DNA from 2 places in the Salinivibrio sp. AR647 genome. Region 1 is predicted to be linked to the other one. Evidence: predicted binding sites of a transcription regulator. Region 1 holds the regulator's gene; the other holds the start of a gene.
What was found. Region 1 encodes MetJ, which represses methionine synthesis genes. Its sites were predicted from a motif close to TTAGACNTNTANANGTCTAA; they were not measured.

Region 1 (11,534 bases):
TGATTGGACCCCGTCGGATGACGTCAAAGAAGTGATCGACACCTGCCGGGTGATTGCCCAGCAGCCGCGTGAAGCGCTTGGTGCCTATGTGATTTCAATGGCGAGGACCGCCTCGGACGTGCTGGCGGTACATTTGATACTCCAAGAAGCCGGCTGCCCATTCCGCATGGATGTGTGCCCGTTATTCGAAACCTTGGACGACCTGAACAACGCGGAATCAGTCATTGGCGAGCTCATGGCGATTGATTGGTACCGTGGTTTTACTCAGAACTTCCAAATGGTGATGATAGGCTATTCGGACTCAGCTAAAGATGCCGGGGTGATGGCAGCCGGTTGGGCGCAATATCGCGCCATGGAAGCGCTGGTCAACTTATGCGATGACCAAGGGGTTGATCTAACTCTCTTCCATGGCCGTGGCGGCACCGTAGGCCGTGGCGGTGCGCCCGCCCATGCCGCCTTGTTGTCACAGCCCCCTCGTAGTTTAAAAGGTGGCCTCCGTGTGACCGAACAAGGCGAGATGATCCGCTTTAAACTGGGGCTGCCCGATGTCGCGGTCAACAGTTTGAACCTCTACACCAGTGCGATATTAGAAGCGAACTTACTGCCACCACCAGAGCCCAAACAAGAGTGGCGTGCGCTGATGGATACCTTGAGTGACATTTCTTGCCAAGCCTATCGCGATGTGGTTCGCGGCCATGAGCAATTTGTGCCTTACTTCCGCTCCACCACACCAGAGCTTGAGTTAGGCAAGTTGCCACTGGGATCGCGCCCTTCCAAACGTAACCCCAATGGCGGTGTCGAGAGCTTACGGGCAATTCCTTGGATTTTCGCCTGGAGTCAAAATCGCCTCTTACTTCCAGCTTGGCTGGGCGCTGGACAAGCGATCGATCATGCCATTTCCAAAGGCCATAAAGCCCAGCTAGAAGAAATGTGTCGTGAGTGGCCATTCTTCTCCACCCGGCTTGGCATGCTGGAAATGGTGTTTACCAAAACCAACCTCGATATTGCCAAATACTATGATCAGCGTTTGGTCGATGAAAGCCTCTGGCCTTTGGGTGAATCACTCCGCGATCAATTACGCCAAGACATTCAAGTGATTTTGGCGGTGGAAAACAGCGATAACCTGATGGAGCAAAACCCATGGGGCGCTGAGGCGATTCGCTTACGTAATATTTACGTCGAGCCACTGAATATGCTGCAAGCTGAGCTGTTATACCGTACACGGCAATGTGAAGAGGACGATCAGTCGCTTGACGATGCCTTGATGATCTCCATCGCGGGCATTGCCGCAGGCCTGCGTAACACCGGCTAATCGGCCCAAGCCGTACCCTCGGGTGCGGCTTTTTTTGTATCAAGCGAGCGAATAGAAACCGACGCACACGCGAGATTTTTTATCCATAGCCACGTCTAAGGCTTGCTGTTACATTGATAGTATTATTACTATGGAAGGTCGCGGTGACGCGATTTAACAACGCAAAGGAAAACGCAAAGGAATTGCCATGAAAGACGAAACCCTCTCGATTCATCACGGTTATCAGACCGATCCGACCACCAAATCAGTCGCTACCCCCATCTATCAAACCGTCGCCTATGAGTTTGATAACGCCCAACATGGTGCTGATCTGTTTAACCTCGATGTGCCGGGCAATATCTATTCGCGGATCATGAACCCCACCAACGATGTATTAGAACAACGTGTGGCGGCATTAGAGGGCGGTATCGCAGGCCTATGCGTCAGTGCTGGCGCCGCGGCAATTACCTATGCAATCCAAACCCTGGCCAAGGCCGGTGATAACATCGTCGCCACACCACAGCTTTACGGCGGCACCTATACCTTGTTTGCTCATATGCTCCCCGAACAAGGCATTGAAGTACGTTTTGCCCAAAGTGACGACGCCAGTGCGATTGAAGCGCTGATTGATGCCAATACCAAAGCGGTGTATTGCGAATCAGTTGGTAATCCGGCCGGCAATATTGCCGATATCCCCGGTCTTGCCAAGGTTGCCCACGCGCACGGTGTCCCTTTGGTGGTCGACAATACCGTGGCCACGCCCGTGCTATGCAAACCGATTGAACATGGCGCCGATATCGTGGTGCACTCGCTAACCAAATACATTGGCGGCCATGGCACCACCCTAGGCGGTATGATCGTTGATGGCGGCACTTTTGATTGGGTGGCACATCAAGCCCGCTTCCCGCAATTTTCACAGCCCGAGCCGGCGTATCACGGCGTGGTCTATAGCGATACCTTTGGCCCGGCGGCATTTATTGCCCGCGCGCGTACCGTGCCTTTACGTAACAGCGGCGCCGCCTTATCGCCGATGAACGCCTTTATGTTGATGCAAGGTCTCGAAACCTTGAGCCTGCGTATGGAGCGTCACTGCGAGAATGCCAAAGCGGTGGCGGATTACCTTGCCAGTCATCCAGCGGTGGCATGGGTGAACTATGCCGGTCAACAAACTCATCCTCATTACCAACGTGCCCAGTCGCTTATCCGCGGTGGACTGCCCGCATCACTGCTGTCTTTCGGCTTAAAAGGTGGCTTTGATGAGGGGGTACAGTTTTATGATGCGCTGAATGTATTTAAACGCCTGGTCAATATTGGTGATGCTAAGTCACTTGCTTGCCATCCCGCCTCTACCACCCATCGTCAACTGAATGCGCAAGAGCAAGCGAAGGCCGGGGTGACCCCAGAAATGATCCGTCTTTGTGTCGGCATTGAGCATATTGATGACATCATTGCCGACCTTGAACAAGCATTGAGTGCAGTAAAATAGCCCGAGATAGGCGACTCATGCGAACCGATTGTTATACCAATAAATGTGGATATAAAAGATGTCACTTCCCCATGTCATACTGACGGTACTCAGCAACTGCGAAGCCACGGGTTATGATATTACCAAGGCGTTTTCTACCACTATCAGTAATGTGTGGAAAGCCAGCCATCAACAGGTATATCGTGAACTGACTAAGCTCGCCGAGCGAGGTGCTGTGACCTATCGACTTGAGCCGCAAGTCGGCAAACCAGATAGAAAAGTCTATGCCATCACCCCTGTCGGCACCGAGGTGTTAGAGGCGTGGTTTATCCAAGCGCCTAAGCTGGCCCCGCCTCGCGACGAGTACGTCGCACGCCTACTCAGCTGTGAGGTCTTGGATCCCGCGCCGATGCTCGAGCATATCAATAACTTGATTGCGGAATCACAACAACTACTTAATCATTATGCTCTGCTTGAGCAGCGTGATTACGGTCAATCCACATCATTAACGCAACAACAACGCCTCATGCGATTAGCATTACGACGCAGCATTCATCAACGTCGCGCTTGGATGGCCTGGGCGCAAGAAGTGCGCGATGAGCTTACTATACTGGCCGCCAGCGCCTAATCAGAACAATAAACACAACTCGCAACCTAGGCGCCCCACGAAACGGGGCGCTTTTTTTGGCTAAAGGTAAACCGGTTTGGCGGTTTGGCGGTTTAGCGGTTTAGCGGTTTAACGGTTTAGCTAAGGTGCGACAGCCAATGGGCGAACCCCCAAAGTATGGCAAAGTGCATAGGTCAATTCGGCCCGGTTGAGGGTATAAAAATGAAAATCTTTTACCCCTTCACGGCTGAGTACGCGCACCATATCGATAGCAATCGAGGCACCGACCATCTGCCGGGTCACAGGGTCATCCTCAAGACCTTGATACTGTTTGTGCATCCACTGTGGGACACGCACATGCGTCATTTGCGCAAACCGAGAAGCTTGCTTAAAGTTGGAGACGGGCAAAATCCCCGGCACAATCTCGACATCAATCCCCGCCGCCACACAGCGGTCACGAAAACGTAGGTAGCTTTCCACATCAAAGAAAAACTGGGTAATGGCACGACTGGCACCGGCATCGACTTTCCGTTTCAGATTAATGAGATCCGCTTGCGCACTTTTCGCTTCCGGGTGCACTTCAGGATAAGCGGCGACAGAAATATCAAAGTCATGTTCTTCTTTGAGCAACCGCACCAAGTCAGCCGCATACATAGTCGGCTTTTTCTCCGGCGACGGTAAGTCTCCGCGCAAAGCCACAATGTCACGAATACCATTTTGCCAGTAGTCACGGGCAATATGGCGCAGCTCATCTTCAGTGGCATCGATACAGGTTAGATGGGGCGCCGCCGCGACCCCCGTTTGATCATGAATACTTTTCACGATGTCATGGGTGCGATCACGCTCACCAGAATTGGCGCCATAAGTCACTGACATAAACTTAGGTTTAAGCCCTTTGAGGCGGTGCACGGAATTCCAGAGGGTTTCTTCCATACTGGGCGTGCTGGGCGGAAAAAACTCAAATGAGACGTTAATATCACCGTCTAAGTCGGCAATATTCTGATTAAGTGCATCAATGTGGCCTGCGTGCGTATAGCTCATACCCTCTCCCTGCAACCGGTTTTATTCGCGATGATGTGCGTTTTTGGTTTATACGTTTAGACGTCCATATGTCTAAAGGTTGTCGTTATCTGGGTGAAATGTCAACGATCTCAGCCATGAAAAGAACTCATAGTATTATGAAGATAGTCAACATGCAGGAAGCCACCGAGAGCAGCAGCCAAAAGCGCGTCATATAACGTGATCTTCAGATAAAAAAAGCTGTCTTATGTGGAGTAAGACAGCTTTCACGTTTGCGAAGATCACGTTTACTAAAAGGACATTAGTGAAGACGCCCAATTAAGCGATTCAGATCAGATTGTATCGCCCCAGCGGTGACATCCCGCCCCGCCCCCGGTCCGCGGATCACTAATGGATTTTCACGATACCATTGGCTTTCAATCGCAAACACATTATCACAGGGCAGTAGATGCGCCAGCGGATGCTCACTCGGTAAGGTTTCTAAGCTCACCTGCGCATTACCATTGGCTTCTAGACGCGCCACATAGCGCAACACGGCGCGATCTTGCTGCGCTATTTCCAATCGATCCTGTAAACACGCATCCATTTGATGGGCGTTATCGAGAAACGCATCTAACGACAAAGATTGCAGCGCTGGCGGTATCAGTGACTCAACCTTGACCTGCTCGGGCTCCAATGACAGGCCCGCCTCCCTTGCGAGAATCACTAATTTACGCACCACGTCGGCACCCGACAGATCGTCACGCGGATCAGGTTCAGTTAGCCCTTGCTGCCATGCCTGTTCAAGTAAAGCACTGAACGGGACCTCGCCGGTGAATTGCAAAAAAAGCCAGGATAACGTACCGGAAAAGATCCCTGAGAGTGCGAGGATATGATCACCGCTTTCACGTAAGTCTTGAACCGCATAGTTAATCGGCAGCCCAGCGCCTACCGTGGCGTTATATAACCAATGGCGCCCCGTTTTCGCAAACGCATGTTGAATCGCATGGTATTGTTCGGCCGGTGCCGCGCCGGCTTCTTTGTTGGCGGAGATTAAATGAAAACCATGCTCGGCGAGACGCGGATAGAGAGCTGCCAGTGAGGTATTGGCCGTGACATCCAAAATCACCACATCATCATAAGGATGATTCAATAAGCGTGTTAACCATTCATCATCAAAGTATGGCGTGCCATTGTCATCAAAGTCATCCCTGATCTGCATTGGATCGATGCCAGCAAAATCTAACCATTGATTACGACTATCTACCACCGAAATCAGCGACACCTCCTTGCCATGACGCTTTTCGAGGTGCGATTTTTGCTCGGCAAACAAGCTGAGCCAACGCGCGCCAATATTTCCTTTCCCTACCAACACCAAGCCAATGCGACGTTGGGCTTGGAACAGCGCATCATGTAAGCTGGCCACAAGGGCAGGCGTATGCACCTGACGCAAAATCGCCACCATGCTCAGTCCAGATGCAGATTCACTGATAAACTCTACAGGCTGTGACTTCAGCTGCTGATAAAAACCATGACAGTGCACGGGATTATTGACCACGCCGGCTCCGACGGCAGCAACCATATTAAACCCTTCGCGCAGCTTCAACTCCGCGGATAGCCCGGCATCCTGGATCTGGGCCATGACCGAGGCCACGACCTCCGCCGTAAAGGCCAGTAAGATACGATACTGATCATCTTGATAATCCGTCGCCAGTGGTTGCACTTTCAGCTGAGAGAGGATACGGCTCAACTCTTGTTTAATTGCCTGAAAATCTTGCCCGCGGGCGACATCAAACTGCAATAGGCACACATCATCCAAAGATGTAATGATTTTTGCCCCGCGTCCGGTAGCCAGTACACGCTCTATATGGGTCGAGCCACTGTCGGGGGCCTGGGTACAACGTAAGGTCAGATCGGTCGCACTTTGCGCCACAGGCTGTAAAGTACGGCTATGAAGCACGGGCGCCGCCAAGCGTGCCAATTCGCCTGCTTCATCCAATCGGATTAAGGGTAACAAGCAAGCATTATCGACATGGCGTGGATCCGCGCTGTATACACCGGCAACATCACTCCATATAGTCACGCGGCGGACCCCCGCTAACGCACCGAGCACCGTGGCCGAATAATCTGACCCGTTACGCCCCAAAAGTACGGTTTCCCCAGCTTGATTTTGCGCCATAAACCCCGTAATAACGACGTGAGATTGCGTGTGCTGAGAAAGTTGCTGCCGTAACAGTGGCCATGATGCGCCGCGATCGACCTCAGGTTGAGCCGCACGTTCCGCGCGTAAACAGTGGCGCGAGTCCAACATCACCGCCTGACGACACTGCTGATTAAGCAGCGCAGCTAATAAACGCGCCGACCAAACCTCTCCGAACCCTTGCACATCGGCTTGTACGCTGTCGCTCAGCGCTGTCTCCCCGAGCGACGCGATCGTCGCGATGTCAGCAGATAAGGCATCAACCAACTGTTGTTTGTGATCACCGTTGATCAGATTTTCAATCAAGTCTTGCTGAAAGGCACGGACGCCTTGCAAGGTCTCATGCGCCAACCGGCCATCTTTGCCCAGTTGAGCGAGCCAAGCAATGAGCTGATTGGTCGTTTTCCCCGCCGCAGAGACCACAATTAAGTCGTGCGCCTTTGCATGCGCCGTCAGCACATCGACCACACGGCGATAACAATCTGGGCTCGCTAAACTGCTGCCACCAAATTTATGCAATTGGCGTTGTGATTCGGGGGCGGTGTCCATCGGTTGCGCGTGCATGGCGAGGTCTCTCTTGGTCTCAATAAATATCAATAAAGCGGCGTGCTATGACAGCAACACCTATAGCAATCGGTTTTACTGGTTAGCTAAATGGGCGAAGGCATGCGCCAAATCGGCCACTAAGTCTTCTGCGTCTTCTAGTCCAATAGAAAAACGCAACAACGTCCGGGTAATGCCAGCCTCGGCTTGCGCGTCATCACTCATCGCACGATGGGTCATTGACCCTGGATGCGTGACCAGACTTTCTACCCCGCCCAGCGACTCGGCAAGCGCAAATAAAGATAAGCCTTCAATAAAACGTGCGATCCCAGCGGAGTCCGTGTCCAGCTCGAGGCTGAGCATACTACCAAATCCAAACTGCTGACGGGCGGCAATCTCATGGCCTGGATGTGTCGCCAAACCGGGATAGTAGAGTTGCCGCACCGCAGGGACTGTTTGCAAATAGGTTAATACCGCTTGCGTATTTTGCTGATGTTGTTTAACCCGAGCGCCCAAGGTACGCAACCCTCGCAATGTCATATAACTGTCAAAGGCGTTGCCTGTCGCGCCCAAGCAGTTGCCCCACCACGCTAATGTTGCAGCCAATTCAGGCGTCTTCGCCACTACAGCGCCACCGACAATATCAGAGTGACCATTAATAAATTTAGTAGTGGAATGCACGATGATGTCCGCACCCAGTGAAAAAGGCTGTTGGAGTGCTGGCGATAAAAAGGTGTTATCGACCACCACCCATGCCCCCACTTGGTGGGCCTGTTGGCAGATTTTAGCAATATCGACCACACGCAATAGCGGATTAGAGGGTGTTTCAACTAACACCAGTTTCGGCTGTTTTGCCAGCGCAGCGGTTAACGCCTGGTGATCAGATTGATCGACAAAACTGACCTGCCAAATCCCTTGCTTGGCGCGTGACTCTAACAAGCGATAGGTACCACCATAACAGTCGTGCGGTGCAACAATATGATCCCCTGCATCCAGTAAAGACAACACCAAGTTAATGGCTGCCATCCCACAGTTGGTCACCACGGCACCGGCTCCGCCTTCCAGTTCCGTTAACGCTTGCTCTAACTGAGCTCGAGTTGGATTGCCCCCACGGGCATAATCATAAGTGGGAACGTCGCCAAAAGCAGGAAAACGATAGTTGGTTGATAAATACAAAGGCGGCACAACCGCATGATGTTGCGTGTCAGTGCCAATTCCTGTTCGAACGGCAATGGTGTCGGTTTTTTTACCTGTCATGGTTCATCCTTGCTCTTGTTGCGCTGGCACGGTTTACGTGATCCAGTCGTCATCATACTACTTTACCTCGGCGCTTTTGGGACGTCAACACTTCTAGACGTCTAAACACCTTTGCATGTGGCGGTTAATATAGCTAAAATCTCCGCAGCATCATTCTGGGTATTCCATAATCAAGATAGGTGAGACATGGCGCAGTGGAACGGCGATTACATTAATCCGTATGCCGAACATGGTAAAAAGAAAGAGCAGGTAAAGAAGATCACCGTCTCTATCCCACTTAAAGTATTAAAAATTCTTACTGATGAGCGCACTCGCCGTCAGGTTCATAACCTGCGTCATGCGACCAACAGTGAGCTATTGTGTGAGGCATTTTTACATGCCTATACCGGGCAGCCTCTGCCAACCGATGACGACATCCGTAAGGATAAACCCGATAGCATTCCTGCCGAGGCACGTCGGATCATGGAAGAGTTGGGTATTGAGTTTGACGACAGTGAATACTAAACAAAAAAACCGCCATCGGCGGTTTTTTTATGGTAAGACACTGTTTTCGACTTATAACATGTTCTACTTACAACATATTTTCTTTACAACATGTTTTCTTTACAACATATAGTTGTCTGGCATCTCAATACGGGCTACGCCGGTTTCGACGGCCGCAAGCGCCACGGCACGTGCTACCTTGGGCAGTAAACGGGCATCCATCGGCTTGGGAATGATGTAATCCGGGCCAAAACTGAGTGAAGACAAGCCCGCGGCATCTAAGACCGATTGTGGTACAGGCTCTTTCGCCAAACCACGAATCGCTTCAACGGCGGCCAACTTCATCGCATCATTAATCTCACTGGCACGCACATCTAATGCTCCCCGGAAAATAAACGGGAAACACAAGACGTTATTCACCTGATTCGGGTAATCCGAACGCCCCGTTCCAATGATCAGATCATCCCGGACTTGGTGCGCAACCTCTGGGTTAATTTCAGGATCTGGGTTTGAGCAGGCAAACACGACAGGCTTATCCGCCATCAGTTTTAATGCCTCAGGCGAGAGCAAATCCGGGCCTGATACGCCAACAAAGAGATCCGCACCTTCAATCACATCTTCGAGGGTACGCTTATCCGTGTTATTGGCAAACAGCTGCTTATACTTGTTAATGTCATCACGACGGGTGTGAATCACCCCTTTGCGATCCAGCATGTAAATCTTTTCGCGCTGGGCGCCACATTTAATCAATAGCTCCATACAGGCCACCGCAGCGGCACCCGCACCGAGACACACGATGGTGGCTTCACCAATATCTTTGCCTTGCAACTCGAGCGCGTTAAGCATCCCCGCAGCAGTGACAATCGCGGTACCATGTTGATCATCATGGAAGACAGGCACTTCACAGCGTTCAATCAGCTGCTTTTCGATCTCAAAACAATCTGGGGCTTTGATATCTTCAAGGTTGATACCGCCAAAGGTGTCAGCAATATTGGCTACGGTATCAACAAACTCATCGATGGTGCGGTGTTTAACTTCAATGTCGATCGAGTCCAAGCCGGCAAAACGCTTGAACAATAACGCTTTGCCTTCCATGACAGGCTTTGACGCCATCGGCCCTAAATTCCCTAACCCCAAAATCGCGGTGCCGTTTGAGATCACCGCAACCATATTGCCTTTACCGGTATAGCGATATACGGCATCCGCATCTTGGGCTATTTCACGCACAGGTTCAGCAACGCCTGGGCTGTAGGCGAGAGCAAGATCCGCCGCTGAATCAGCAGGCTTACTGAGTTCGACAGAGATTTTTCCGGGTGTAGGGTATGCATGATAATCCAGCGCTTGCTGGCGTTTATCGTCCGACATGTCGTTTTCCTAGTTATTATCGTGAAGGGGTAACCAATACCGGCAGGGAAGGATGACCGATATTAGCCAGACACTCTACAAACCACACAGGAAAGGTTTGTATAAGGGTAAAGATGGTAACGCAGCGGGGAAACGTCCACCAGTACTAACGCCGTATTCGCGATGATGCTCGGACCTGTTGTCCGAATACTAGGACGATACGATCAAAAAAAGGGACGCTGATGCGTCCCTTCTCTATATTCGGTCAATAGCTGCTTATTTTTTGCTGCTAAGGGCACCGAAACGTTTCTTAAAGCGATCAACACGGCCACCAGCATCAAGGATACGCTGCTTACCGGTGTAGAATGGGTGACATTTGTCACACACGTCTAGGTTGATGTTTTTACCTAGGGTTGTGCTGAACGCAAATTCGTTACCGCAAGAGCATTTTGCTGTGACGGCTTTGTACTCTGGATGGATACCAGCTTTCATAGGGATAACCTCATTTTAAAGGCCGTGTCGCTCTCCCGATCCTAAGCCGGGCACCACACGTCGTTAACAAATATTTTCTAAGGCGCGCAATTCTAATCAAGCCCCCTCGGTTTCGCAACTTTTTTGTGCAATCACCACGCCGCGTCACCGTACAACAAGGCTTTGCCAACCGAAGGCGAACCGTTACACTGAGCCCCCTTCTGGTCAATAAGATGTTGTGATGGAACAGTTTGCTCAGGTGGCCCTACCGGTCCCGTTAGCGAAAACTTTTGATTACCGAATCGGTGAGAATCAACATCCCATCATCGGTGGGCGGGTAAAAGTGCCCTTTGGCCGCCAGCACAAGGTTGGCATTGTCACCGGCTTATCCGCAACCGCCAGTGTGGACGCGAGCCAACTCAAGGTGCTCGATGCCGTATTGGATACCCAACCGGTTTGGACGCCCGGCGTCTATCATTTACTCCACTGGGCAAGCCGCTTTTATCATCATCCGCTAGGGGATGCGATGGGCGCTGTGATGCCAACCCTGCTTCGAAAAGGACGCCCTGCGGCATTACAACAGCAAAAATGGTGGCAAATTACCGAGTCAGGACAAAACCAACTCCTCTCGGGCCTGAGCCGTGCCCCTAAACAAGCTCGGGTGTTGCAGTTGCTCACACACGGCCCTGCCACCCATGCCGACTTGATCGAACAAGACATCGGCGCACCGGTGCTAAAAACCCTGGCCAAAAAAGGTTGGATAGCCCCCTACACACCACCGCTAAACGCTCAAGCCTGGCAACCGCATTTTGCCGTCACCGAAGACAAACCGGCACTCAACCATGAACAGGCGATGGCGGTTGCCACCATCAAT
Region 2 (11,534 bases), on a different contig from region 1:
CACTACACCTATTTTCATCATGTCTCTCCTGTTTGCCGTTAACCCAGGTCGCCAAAACGGACTTGTAGCGCGGTAATGGCTGTCAGCGCCGCCGTTTCTGTGCGTAAGACCCGAGGGCCCAATAAAATTTCTTCAAAACCACGATCACGTGTCATCGCTATTTCTTCTTCTGACAATCCGCCTTCTGGCCCAATCAACAAACGTAGCTTAGAAGGGGCTTGAGGAAGTGTATTGAGGGAATACGGTGCGCGAGGATGAAGGTTGAGTTTCAATCCATCAAATGCCTGTTGGCACCAAGTGTCTAGGTTGATCACGGGATTCACGGTGGGGACGATATTGCGCCCACTTTGTTCGCACGCGCCAATGGCTATTTTTTGCCATTGTTGGCGTTTTTTCTCCAGTCGATCAGCATTGATCTTGACCCCACATCGCGCCGATAAAAGTGGCGTAATGGTATTTACCCCTAACTCAACCGATTTTTGTACGGTAAATTCCATTTTCTCACCACGAGAAATAACCTGTCCCAGTTCAAAATCTAGTGGCGATTCAACACCGACCTCTTCGCGGGCTGAGATGGTTGCGGTGACGTGTTTCTTACTGATTTGCGTCAAGGTCGCTGGAAATTGTGCCCCAGAACCATCAAAAAGCAGAATTGGTTGCTCTGCTTGCATTCTTAATACGCGGCCTAGATGATTCGCCGCTTCATCGCTTAAGGTCACCGTGCCTTGAGACGGTAAAGGCGCCGGGTGATAAATTCGAGGAATTCGCATGGTGTTCGCTTTCCATTATCAATCAGCCTCCAGTGTAACATGGCTACCGGTGGCAATAGGTGATGTGTTAATCGGGAACGTGTCAATAATATGGGGACGGTGAACGGAAAAGCAAATGGCTAATGTTTTTCGCTAACCGGCGTCAGTATCTGTTGGCACTGTTTGCACCGATAGGTTGCCTGGCCGCGCAGAACTTTATGATGACGGCGTATCGTTAAGGCCACTGGCCCACAACGGCATTGGTACGAGAAGGTTTTCCCTTGCACCGCTGTGATATCAAGCTGGTGGGTCGTGTTTGCTGGAACATGAAACAAGTTAGTCATTAGGTCGCGCCATTCCGGACCATGAGGTTTGACACGCCCATGCAGCGCGAACGTGACTAAATGACAGACTTCATGCGGGATCACCTCATGAAAAAAAGCGTCGGCGTGCTGCTGGAGCAATACCGGATTAAACCTTAATCGCCATTCTGTCGGATGCGCGGTGCCTGCGGCGCGCCCTCGTAACGTAAAGCCAATTGTTGGATAAACCAGTTGGCGATCTAGTTGTCGATTGGCACGATCAATACAGGCGTGAACCTGGTCGGTGACCGATTGTATCAAGGTGTTAGAAAGAGAAGGCATAGGTGTCGACTCACACTGCGATCAAAAAAGGGAAGCGAACGCTTCCCTTTGTAAAAAGCGAATCAGGCCAGATTAACCAAGCTTGGCAAATTCACGCAATAGGTCTGCTTTGTCGGTTTTCTCCCATGGGAAAATTTCACGACCAAAATGGCCATACGCAGCAGTTTGCTTATAAATAGGTTGCAGTAAGTCGAGCATTTCTTGTAGGCCATACGGACGTAGATCGAAGTGCTCACGAACAGCTTTAATAATCACCTCTGGCGCCACTTTTTCAGTGCCAAAGGTTTCGACCATGATAGACGTTGGCTCGGCCACACCAATGGCGTACGACAATTGAATCTCACAGCGGTCAGCAAGGCCAGCTGCGACGATGTTTTTCGCTACATAACGTGCGGCGTAGGCGGCAGAACGATCCACTTTTGATGGATCTTTGCCTGAGAATGCCCCGCCACCGTGACGGGCTGCGCCACCGTAGGTATCCACGATAATTTTACGGCCGGTTAAACCACAGTCTCCCATCGGGCCACCAATCACAAAGCGACCCGTTGGATTAATAAAGAATTTGGTCTCTTTGGTGAGCCATTCTGCAGGCAGAACCGGTTTGATAATTTCTTCCATGACCGCTTCGCGGAGATCGTCGGTTGAAATGCTGTCGCCATGCTGTGTTGACAGCACCACGGCGTCAATGCCCGCAATCTTGCCGTTGTCGTAGGCGAAAGTGACCTGGCTTTTTGCATCAGGACGTAGCCAATCTAAGGTGCCATCTTTACGCACTTGCGCTTGGCGCTCAACCAAACGGTGTGAGTAAGTAATAGGGGCTGGCATCAGTACATTGGTTTCATTGGTGGCAAAACCAAACATAATCCCTTGATCGCCCGCACCTTGATCTTTGGGATCAGCGCGGTCAACGCCTTGGTTTATATCAGGCGATTGCTTGCCAATGGTGTTCAATACTGCACAAGAATTGGCATCAAAACCCATATCGGAATGGACGTAACCAATATCGCGTACCGTTTGGCGAGTGAGCTCTTCAATATCAACCCAGGCTGAGGTCGTCACTTCCCCGCCTACCATGACCATTCCGGTCTTCACGTAGGTTTCGCAGGCAACGCGCGCTTTGGGATCTTGCTCAAGAATGGCATCCAAGACCGCATCAGAAATCTGATCGGCGATTTTATCAGGATGGCCTTCAGAGACGGACTCTGAGGTAAACAGGTGCTTAGCCATGTGACACTCTCATTGGTTATCAAGAATACCGACGATACGTAGCGAGTTGTCTCGCCGATCATCTCAGATGTTTTAACTTCTAGACGTCTATTTTATTCGCAAATACGATAAACGCAAGTCAGTTAATGCATCAGGGGGCCTCTCTAGGTATAGCAAAGGCGAGCCGTATCGTATTGTCCTAAGTAACGGCTTGAGGCGATCTTGCGGGTTGCCAGCCGGTTGGAGCCGCTTCTTGCAGCCAATGTTTGAGTGACTCGACACGCAGAGGAAGGCGGCCAGCACTGCAATAAAGATGTAATGGGACCGGCGCTGAGTGCCATTGCGCTAAACACCGTATAATTTTATCAGGGTGGTGTTTCTGATAGCCAGCTGCACTCCAAGTCGGCAGAAGTCCGACACCTTGTCCATTTGCAATCGCATCTAACTGGATCGCTATCATGTCGCAATTGAAACGGCTAGGCATGGCGCTTAAATGGTAGGTGTTATCGTGATTATGGAGCGTCAACCCTTGCCGCCGAAGGGCAAAAACATCCAGCCATGGATGGCCGTCCAAAGCGCTTGGATGCATAAAAGGGCCGTGTTGTGCCACGTAGTGTGGTGCAGCATAAATACCATATTGCCAAGTGCCTAGCTTATGAGCTCGACAGTTCATCGGCAGTATAATATCGCCCGCCCAAATAATCAGATCCGCAGACTGGATACGCGCTGGGCTGACGTCACTCGTTAATGTAATGGAAACCTTGGGGTGTTGCGCTAAAAAGGCATTTATCGATGGCCCTGCCCATCCACGCATCATGCCTGGGTGGCAAATCACGTCAATTGGCCCTTGAAGGTGATTATTTAACCCTTGGATCGCTTCTTCACTTTCCTCGACCAAATCGAGCATTTGTTGGCAGTAACGGGAGAATATCTCGCCTGCTTTGGTTAACACTAGCCGGTTTCCTTGCCGTTGTGTCAGTGACTGCCCCATATCTGTCTCGAGCTGCGCTAAACGACGACTGAGAGTTGATTTGGGCTGTCCCAGTGCTTTCGCGGCCGCCGTTAGGCTTTGATGTTGGCATAAAGCAACAAATGCACGAATAGAGGAGAAGTCCTGCATAATCGTCCTTTTTGATTCCGTTGAAAGTCCACACTTGTCGTTTGGTGACTATGACGTCGTTCTATCACTGGAACGAAGTGTTCCTGTTTTGCCACTAGTTGTCCTGACTTAGATGTGAATAATTATCATATAACAAACGATAATCATTATCACAGAATGGAGTTGATTATGTCCAGTTGTCTTCGTCCCTGCGTACTTGGGATGGTTTTAGCCGGTATCCCCTTAAGTGCCATTCATGCGGCTGAAGCGGTCGATCAAAATACTGAAACCATGGTCATCACGGCCTCAGGATTTGAGCAAGCCACAGCAAAGGCGCCAGCAAGTATCAGTGTGATTAGCCGTGACCAACTAGAAGGTCGTTATTATCGAGATGTCACGGATGCCCTAAAACGCATCCCTGGCGTGGTCGTGACAGGCGGTGGCGATACCACGGATATAAGCATTCGCGGTATGGGGTCAAAATATACCTTGATGCTGGTGGATGGAAAGCGTACCACCAGTCGAGAAACACGCCCAAACAGCGACGGACCCGGCATTGAACAAGGTTGGCTGCCGCCTTTGCAAGCGATTGAGCGTATTGAGGTGATTCGCGGGCCGATGTCGACATTGTATGGCTCTGATGCCATTGGTGGGGTAATTAACATTATTACGCGTCGTAACCAGCAAGAGTGGCACGGTAACGTGCAGCTGAGTACGTTATTACAAGAAAAACGCGCATCAGGCGATGAACAAAGTGCCAACTTTTACCTTTCTGGCGCCCTAAGCGATAAACTGGGTATGAAGGTATCGGGCCAAACGGTTCAACGTCAAGAAGACGACATTACTTTCGGTTACGAGGATAAATCTTTACGCAGCCTATCAACCTCGTTGACCTATGATGCCAGCGATTTTCAACAATGGACCCTGGACCTAGGCGCGAGCTCGCAAGAGCGCAATGGCCAAATGGGTAAAACCGTGCCGACCGAGGGTTGTCGAGGCGGTTGTGAAAACAGCAATAATGAATATCGGCGACAATCGGTAGCGCTCGGCCATGAAGGACATTGGACGTGGGGCTGGTCAGACTCACACCTACAGCACGAGCAAAGCCGCAATAAAAGTCGTGAGATGACGATTAACAACACCGAGTTTAAAACCCGTCTTATCCGTGATTTTGACACACACACTTTGACGGTTGGCGGCTCGGTGACCCATGCCGAACTGGAAGACTTTTCCTCTAATCAAGCATCGAGCCAAACTGAAATTGACAATACTCAGGCCGCCTTGTTTGTGGAGGATGAATGGCGAGTGATTGACCCATTTAGCGTGACGCTAGGCCTACGTGTTGATCATGATGAAAACTATGATTATCACGCCAGTCCACGCCTGTATGGTGTTTATCAGCTCACCGATAGCTGGATAGTGAAAGGTGGGATCGCGACCGGATTCCGTTCACCACAACTGCGAGAAATTGCGCCGAATTGGGCGCAAGTGAGTCGTGGCGGTAATATCTATGGTAACGCCGACCTGGAACCTGAAACGTCTGTGAACTCAGAAGTGAGTATTAACTATCAAGGCGACACCGGAGTTAGTGGCTCGTTAACAGCATTCCATAATGACTTTAAAGATAAGATCACCCGTGTGACCTGCCCGGCTTCCGTGTGCACCGACGGTCCCAATCGGTTTGGCTCAGATCCAACTTATCGAATCAATGTTGACGAAGCCGTTACCCAAGGCATAGAGGCCAATGTATCTGCTCCCGTGACTGACACCATTGATATCAGCGCCAGTTATACCTACACCGATTCGGAGCAGAAGACCGGTGCGTATAAAGGCCAACCTCTGAATCAAATTCCTCAGCAGCTCGCGTATGGCGAAGTAAACTGGCAAGCCACCGAGCGGTTGAGCCCTTGGGTCAGCGCGACCTACCGTGGCGAAGAAATGGATCCTGTCAAAGGCCCATCCTCGCGAAGCAATATAGAGCCGAGCTACACCTTGGTAGACGCTGGGATGAACTATCAGCTCAGCGACGCCATTGAGCTTCAAGGTGCGGTTTATAATCTATTGGACAAAGAACGTGACTATGAGGATTACGGCTATATCAGTGATGAACGCCGATATTGGTTAGGCATGAATATCAGCTTCTAAGTCACAATAAAGGATGGTCTTGCTGCATCGATTGAAGCCGCCATCACACTGCCACGCCCGTCTCGGACTTTTACCGGACGGGCGTTTTTTTACTACGCTTTGTTCTCAACTCGCGTGAGAAGACTCACACAATACGTGCGTCTTTTACGTGCTTGAGATACACTGTGTACCATCGTCAAACAAGCACCGATGGACATGGCACTCAGAGTCGCAATTAATGGATTTGGCCGCATAGGGCGCAGCGTATTGCGTGCCCTGTACGAGAGCGGTAAGCACGATCGCATTCAAGTGGTGGCGATTAATGAACTCGCCGAGCCGGAAGCGATGGCGCATCTGCTCCAGTATGACTCGAGCCACGGTCGATTCGGTTGGCCTGTTTCTTACAATCAAGAACATTTGTTTGTCGCCACCGACAGCATTCGCCTTCTTCACTTACCGGAATTACAACTGTTACCTTGGCGTGATCTTGATGTTGATATTGTCTTAGACTGTACGGGTAAATTTGGTACCCGTGAAGACGGCGAAGCACACATTGCCGCTGGCGCTAAAAAAGTCTTGTTTTCACACCCTGCGAGCCAAGATGTCGACCGAACCGTGATATATGGCGTCAATCACGAGGCATTGACGACAGACGATCGTATTGTCTCCAATGGATCTTGTACCACAAACTGCATTGTGCCGGTGATCAAAGCGCTGGATGAGCACTTTGGTATTGAGTCTGGCACCATTACCACCATTCACTCTTCAATGAATGATCAGCAGGTGATCGATGCCTACCATTCCGATCTTCGTCGTACACGCACGGCTAGCCAGTCTATCATTCCTGTCGATACCAAATTGCATGTTGGGATCGGTAGGATTTTTCCGAAATTTTCTGACAAGTTCGAAGCGATTTCTGTGCGTGTGCCGACGATAAACGTGACAGCTATGGATTTAAGTGTCACTGTACGTACTAAAGTGAAAGTTAATGACGTAAATCAAGCTCTGCAAACCGCATCTCGATGTACATTAGACGGTATACTGGATTATACCGAAGCGCCCTTGGTGTCGATAGACTTCAACCACGACTCACACAGTGCCATTGTCGATGGGTCGCAAACGCGGGTGAGTAATCATCAGCTGATAAAAACGTTGGTTTGGTGCGACAACGAGTGGGGCTTTGCCAACCGAATGTTGGATACCACCTTGGCGATGGCGCAATGAGTGCGCTAACGCAAGGGGGTCGCCCTGATTAAGTCAGTTTCAATTTGCAACCTTATAGAGAGGACCCTATGTCTGTAATTAAGATGACCGACTTAGATCTTGCCGGAAAGCGTGTCTTTATCCGTGCGGATCTGAACGTGCCGGTAAAAGACGGTAAAGTTACCTCTGACGCACGTATTTTGGCGTCATTGCCTACCATCAAACACTGCTTGGAAGCCGGCGCGAAAGTGATGGTGACCTCTCACTTGGGGCGTCCTGAAGAAGGACAACCTGAAGACCAATACTCACTGCAACCTGTCGTGAACTATCTTGACGACGCGCTAGACTGCAACGTTAGCCTGGCTAAAGATTACTTAGACGGTCTTGAACTGAACGCCGGTGAGCTCGTCGTGCTAGAAAACGTTCGCTTTAATAAAGGCGAGAAGAAGAACGACGAAGCACTGTCTAAAAAGTACGCCGCACTGTGCGATATTTTTGTGATGGACGCCTTTGGTACTGCGCACCGCGCGCAAGCATCAACCCATGGTGTGGGCACGCATGCACCGATCGCATGTGCGGGACCATTACTGGCGAACGAACTCGACGCGCTTGGTAAAGCAATGGATAACCCTGCTCGTCCAATGGTGGCGATTGTGGGTGGGTCAAAAGTGTCGACCAAACTGACCGTTTTGAAATCACTGTCTACCGTTGCAGACCAACTGGTTGTCGGTGGTGGTATTGCCAACACCTTTATTGCAGCGGACGGCCACAATGTGGGCAAATCGCTTTATGAAGCAGATTTGGTGGATACGGCGAAATCTTTGATGGAAGAGTGCCATATTCCTGTTGCGACCGACGTTGCGTGTGCCAAAGCGTTTGATGAAAATGCAGAGGCTGAAATCAAGCGTGTTGAAGACGTGCAAGACGATGACATGATCTTCGACCTAGGGCCAGAATCTACCCAAGCACTGGCTGACATCTTGAAAAATGCCAAAACCATTCTTTGGAATGGCCCAGTGGGTGTTTTCGAGTTTAAGAACTTCGAAGCAGGCACTGCAGGGATTTCAAAAGCAATCGCTGAGTCTGAAGGCTTCTCGGTTGCAGGCGGTGGTGATACCTTGGCTGCAATTGATAAATTTGGCATTAAAGCCGATGTGTCTTACATCTCAACCGGCGGCGGCGCCTTCCTTGAGTTTGTTGAAGGCAAACCACTTCCAGCGGTAGAAATGCTGGAAGCGCGTGCGAAAGACGCATAAATCCGACGATAAAACGGGAGTGATGTCTCCCGTTTTTGCTTTCGTTTGACTACAATAGGCCGAGTCGTAAACGATTGCACCGTATTGATAAGGGTGCCGATACGCATCTTTACTCAGTTCAGCAAAGACAACCCGATTTAATAGGACAAGAGCCATGTCTAAAGTTTTTGATTTTGTAAAACCTGGCGTTATCTCTGGCGATGATGTTCAGAAAGTATTTGAAGTTGCTAAAGAGAACAAGTTCGCGTTGCCAGCGGTTAACGTGGTAAACACTGACTCTATCAACGCTGTAATGGAAGCTGCGGCGAAAGTAAAAGCGCCAGTGGTTATTCAATTCTCTAACGGTGGTGCAGGCTTCTTCCCAGGCAAAGGCCTGAAGCTAGACGGTCAAGAAGCGCAAATTAAAGGCGCTGTTGCCGGTGCGAAATACGTTCACGCGATGGCTGAAGTGTATGGTGTGCCAGTGATTATGCATACTGACCATGCAGCGAAAAAACTGCTGCCGTGGATCGACGGTCTGCTTGATGCCGGTGAAGCTTTCTTTAAAGAACACGGCAAGCCACTGTTCTCTTCTCACATGATTGATCTTTCTGAAGAGTCACTGGAAGAGAACATGGAAATCTGTGCCGAATACCTGGCGCGCATGGACAAAATGGGCATGACGCTGGAAATCGAACTGGGCATTACTGGTGGTGAAGAAGACGGCGTGGATAACAGCGATGTTGATACCGCTGACCTTTACACCAAGCCAGAAGAAGTGGCGTACGCATACGAAAAACTGTCTGCTGTAAGCCCTCGCTTCACCATTGCCGCTTCATTCGGTAACGTTCACGGTGTTTATAAGCCAGGTAACGTAGTACTTAAGCCAGAAATCCTACGTGAATCACAAGCTTACTGCTCAGAGAAATTTGGTCTGCCGACCAATGGCCTAAACTTCGTCTTCCATGGCGGTTCGGGCTCTTCAGAAGCGCAGATTCAAGAGTCTATTGGCTATGGCGTGATCAAAATGAACATCGATACCGATACCCAGTGGGCAACATGGGATGGTATCCGTCAGTATTATCAAGACAACGAAGGTTATCTGCAAAGCCAAATCGGTAACCCGAAAGGTGATGATCAGCCAAACAAAAAATTCTACGATCCACGCGTATGGTTGCGTAAAGGTCAAGAATCAATGGTTGCACGTCTTGAGCAAGCCTTTAAAGATCTTAACGCGGTTGACGTACTGTAAGTTACAGTACTGATAGCACAAGAAGACATGAGCCCGCCATATTTGGCGGGCTTTTTTTATATATGGTGATGCCGCGTTCACTGAACGAAGACGCGAAGATAGACAGCGGAGGGTAAAAGCCTGTTACTATTAGGTTATGATTTATTCCAATCATAGAGGGAAAAAGGAATGAGTGAAGAGAACACGGTGGTAGAAGGGGCGAAGTGGGCACAAACATGGCTCACCAACAACCAAGATTTATTGATTCAATATGGGGTCAATATTGTCTCAGCATTATTGATTTTAGTGATCGGTAACATGGTGGTAAAAGGACTCGCCAATTCCATGGCGGGAGTAATGCGCAAGCGTAATATGGACAATGCGGTGGTTGAGTTCATCCATGGCTTGGTTCGATACTTGCTTTTTATCATCGTGCTGATTGCGGCACTCAGCCGTGTTGGCGTACAAACCGCTTCTGTGATTGCGATTCTTGGTGCTGCTGGTTTAGCCGTCGGTTTAGCCTTACAAGGATCGTTAGCTAACTTTGCCGCTGGCGTCTTGATTGTGATGTTTCGCCCCTTTAAATCAGGGGATTATGTCGAACTGGCAGGTGTTGCAGGCTCTGTCGAGTCGATACAAATTTTCTCTACCGTGCTGACCACCCCTGACAACAAAATGGTGGTGGTGCCGAATGGTTCAGTGATCAGCAGCCCTATCACTAACTATTCTAAGCATGCGACACGTCGCATTGATTTAACCATTGGTGTGGCGTACAGCGCGGATTTGAAGAAAACCAAAGCGGTATTAACCGATATTGTGACGCAGCATCCGCTTATTCTAAAAGATCCTGAGCCTAATGTGGCGGTGATGACATTGGCCGACTCATCCGTGAACTTCGTCGTTCGACCTTGGGTGAAAACAGAAGATTACTGGAGTGTGTATTTTGAGCTCCTGCCGACCATCAAAGAAGCGCTGGACGCAAACGGTATTGAAATCCCTTTCCCGCAAATGAGTGTTCATTTCGAGCGCGGTGAGAGCCAAGCGTAAGCAGTCTATTGGTTTTAGCAGTCTATTGGTTTTCACTGGTATGGGTGCGGTAAGTGTGCCGCATCCATTCCCATGGCTTAACTGGCGAGCAAGCGTGCATAAAGACCGAACGCCAGTTTGCCGGCAACAAAGATCATCATACTGGCCATTAACAGGTCGAGTAATCGACGTATCGATGGCGTCGACAGCCAAGGCGATAAGCGGGCAGCCCCTGCGGATAAGCCATAAAACCATAAACATGACCCCATCAGCGCGCCGATCGTAAAGGCAATTCGCTCATCGAATGCAAACTGGCCGCCAATCGCCCCTAACACCACCACGGTATCAAGGTAAACATGCGGGTTGAGCAAGGTCACCGCAAGCGCACCAATGATCACTGCTCGGCGCCCGCGGCTCATGCTCGGTACTGTTAAGTCGTCTTCCTGATGTTGCTGACGCGCACTTTGTATAAACTGCCACGCATACACACTGAGAAACGCGATGCCAGCGATAGTTATCGTATTCAGCAATAAAGGATAGCTCGCTAATAAAGCGCCTCCACCGAAGATACCTGTCGAGATCAAGACAATATCGCAGACAAAGCAAATGGATGCAGTGATCATATGGTGTTCACGGCTGATCCCTTGGTTAATCACATAGGCGTTTTGCGCGCCAATGGGGATAATCATGGTGAGACTTAATCCTAAGCCTTGAAGTGCAACTAAAAAACTGCTCACGGTCTATTCCTTTTATCTCGTGTCATTCCCCTCACTTTAAGCAGAGCGACCCGGAAAGGGAACCGAATTTTCTTCATCATGTAACGGATACGGGAGCAAGAAGAGAAATTGCCGATCACATACAGGTTTGTGCCGAGTAATAAATGGCGTTGATCGGGTTTTAACATAAACTTGACCTAAGCGAGGGAGTCTTTCGCTGATAAAAGAGTCTGACCTGTAACCTCATGATAATTTGAATCCATAAAAGGAGAGATGATGCGTAAGTTTAAAGCAATAATAT

Region 2: a site for MetJ is predicted at 2,692-2,711, ahead of metK (methionine adenosyltransferase). Genes of this name have one in related genera too.

What each region holds. Positions count from the first base shown of each region.
Region 1 is NZ_MUFE01000009.1:97,042-108,575, reverse strand. It holds gene ppc (phosphoenolpyruvate carboxylase) at 1-1,312, shown strand, start outside; gene BZG76_RS12025 (O-acetylhomoserine aminocarboxypropyltransferase/cysteine synthase family protein) at 1,500-2,777, shown strand; gene BZG76_RS12020 (PadR family transcriptional regulator) at 2,836-3,384, shown strand; gene metF (methylenetetrahydrofolate reductase) at 3,505-4,404, opposite strand; gene BZG76_RS12010 (bifunctional aspartate kinase/homoserine dehydrogenase II) at 4,685-7,126, opposite strand; gene metB (cystathionine gamma-synthase) at 7,202-8,362, opposite strand; gene metJ (met regulon transcriptional regulator MetJ) at 8,549-8,866, shown strand; gene BZG76_RS11995 (malic enzyme-like NAD(P)-binding protein) at 8,966-10,210, opposite strand; gene rpmE (50S ribosomal protein L31) at 10,466-10,681, opposite strand; gene priA (primosomal protein N') at 10,902-11,534, shown strand, end outside.
Region 2 is NZ_MUFE01000012.1:56,728-68,261, reverse strand. It holds gene gshB (glutathione synthase) at 1-21, opposite strand, end outside; gene rsmE (16S rRNA (uracil(1498)-N(3))-methyltransferase) at 39-770, opposite strand; gene BZG76_RS13515 (SprT family zinc-dependent metalloprotease) at 890-1,393, opposite strand; gene metK (methionine adenosyltransferase) at 1,466-2,620, opposite strand; gene BZG76_RS13505 (LysR family transcriptional regulator) at 2,799-3,719, opposite strand; gene BZG76_RS13500 (ligand-gated channel protein) at 3,888-5,843, shown strand; gene epd (erythrose-4-phosphate dehydrogenase) at 6,039-7,046, shown strand; gene BZG76_RS13490 (phosphoglycerate kinase) at 7,115-8,281, shown strand; gene fbaA (class II fructose-bisphosphate aldolase) at 8,436-9,512, shown strand; gene mscS (small-conductance mechanosensitive channel MscS) at 9,681-10,538, shown strand; gene BZG76_RS13475 (LysE/ArgO family amino acid transporter) at 10,616-11,206, opposite strand; gene BZG76_RS13470 (oxidative stress defense protein) at 11,510-11,534, shown strand, end outside.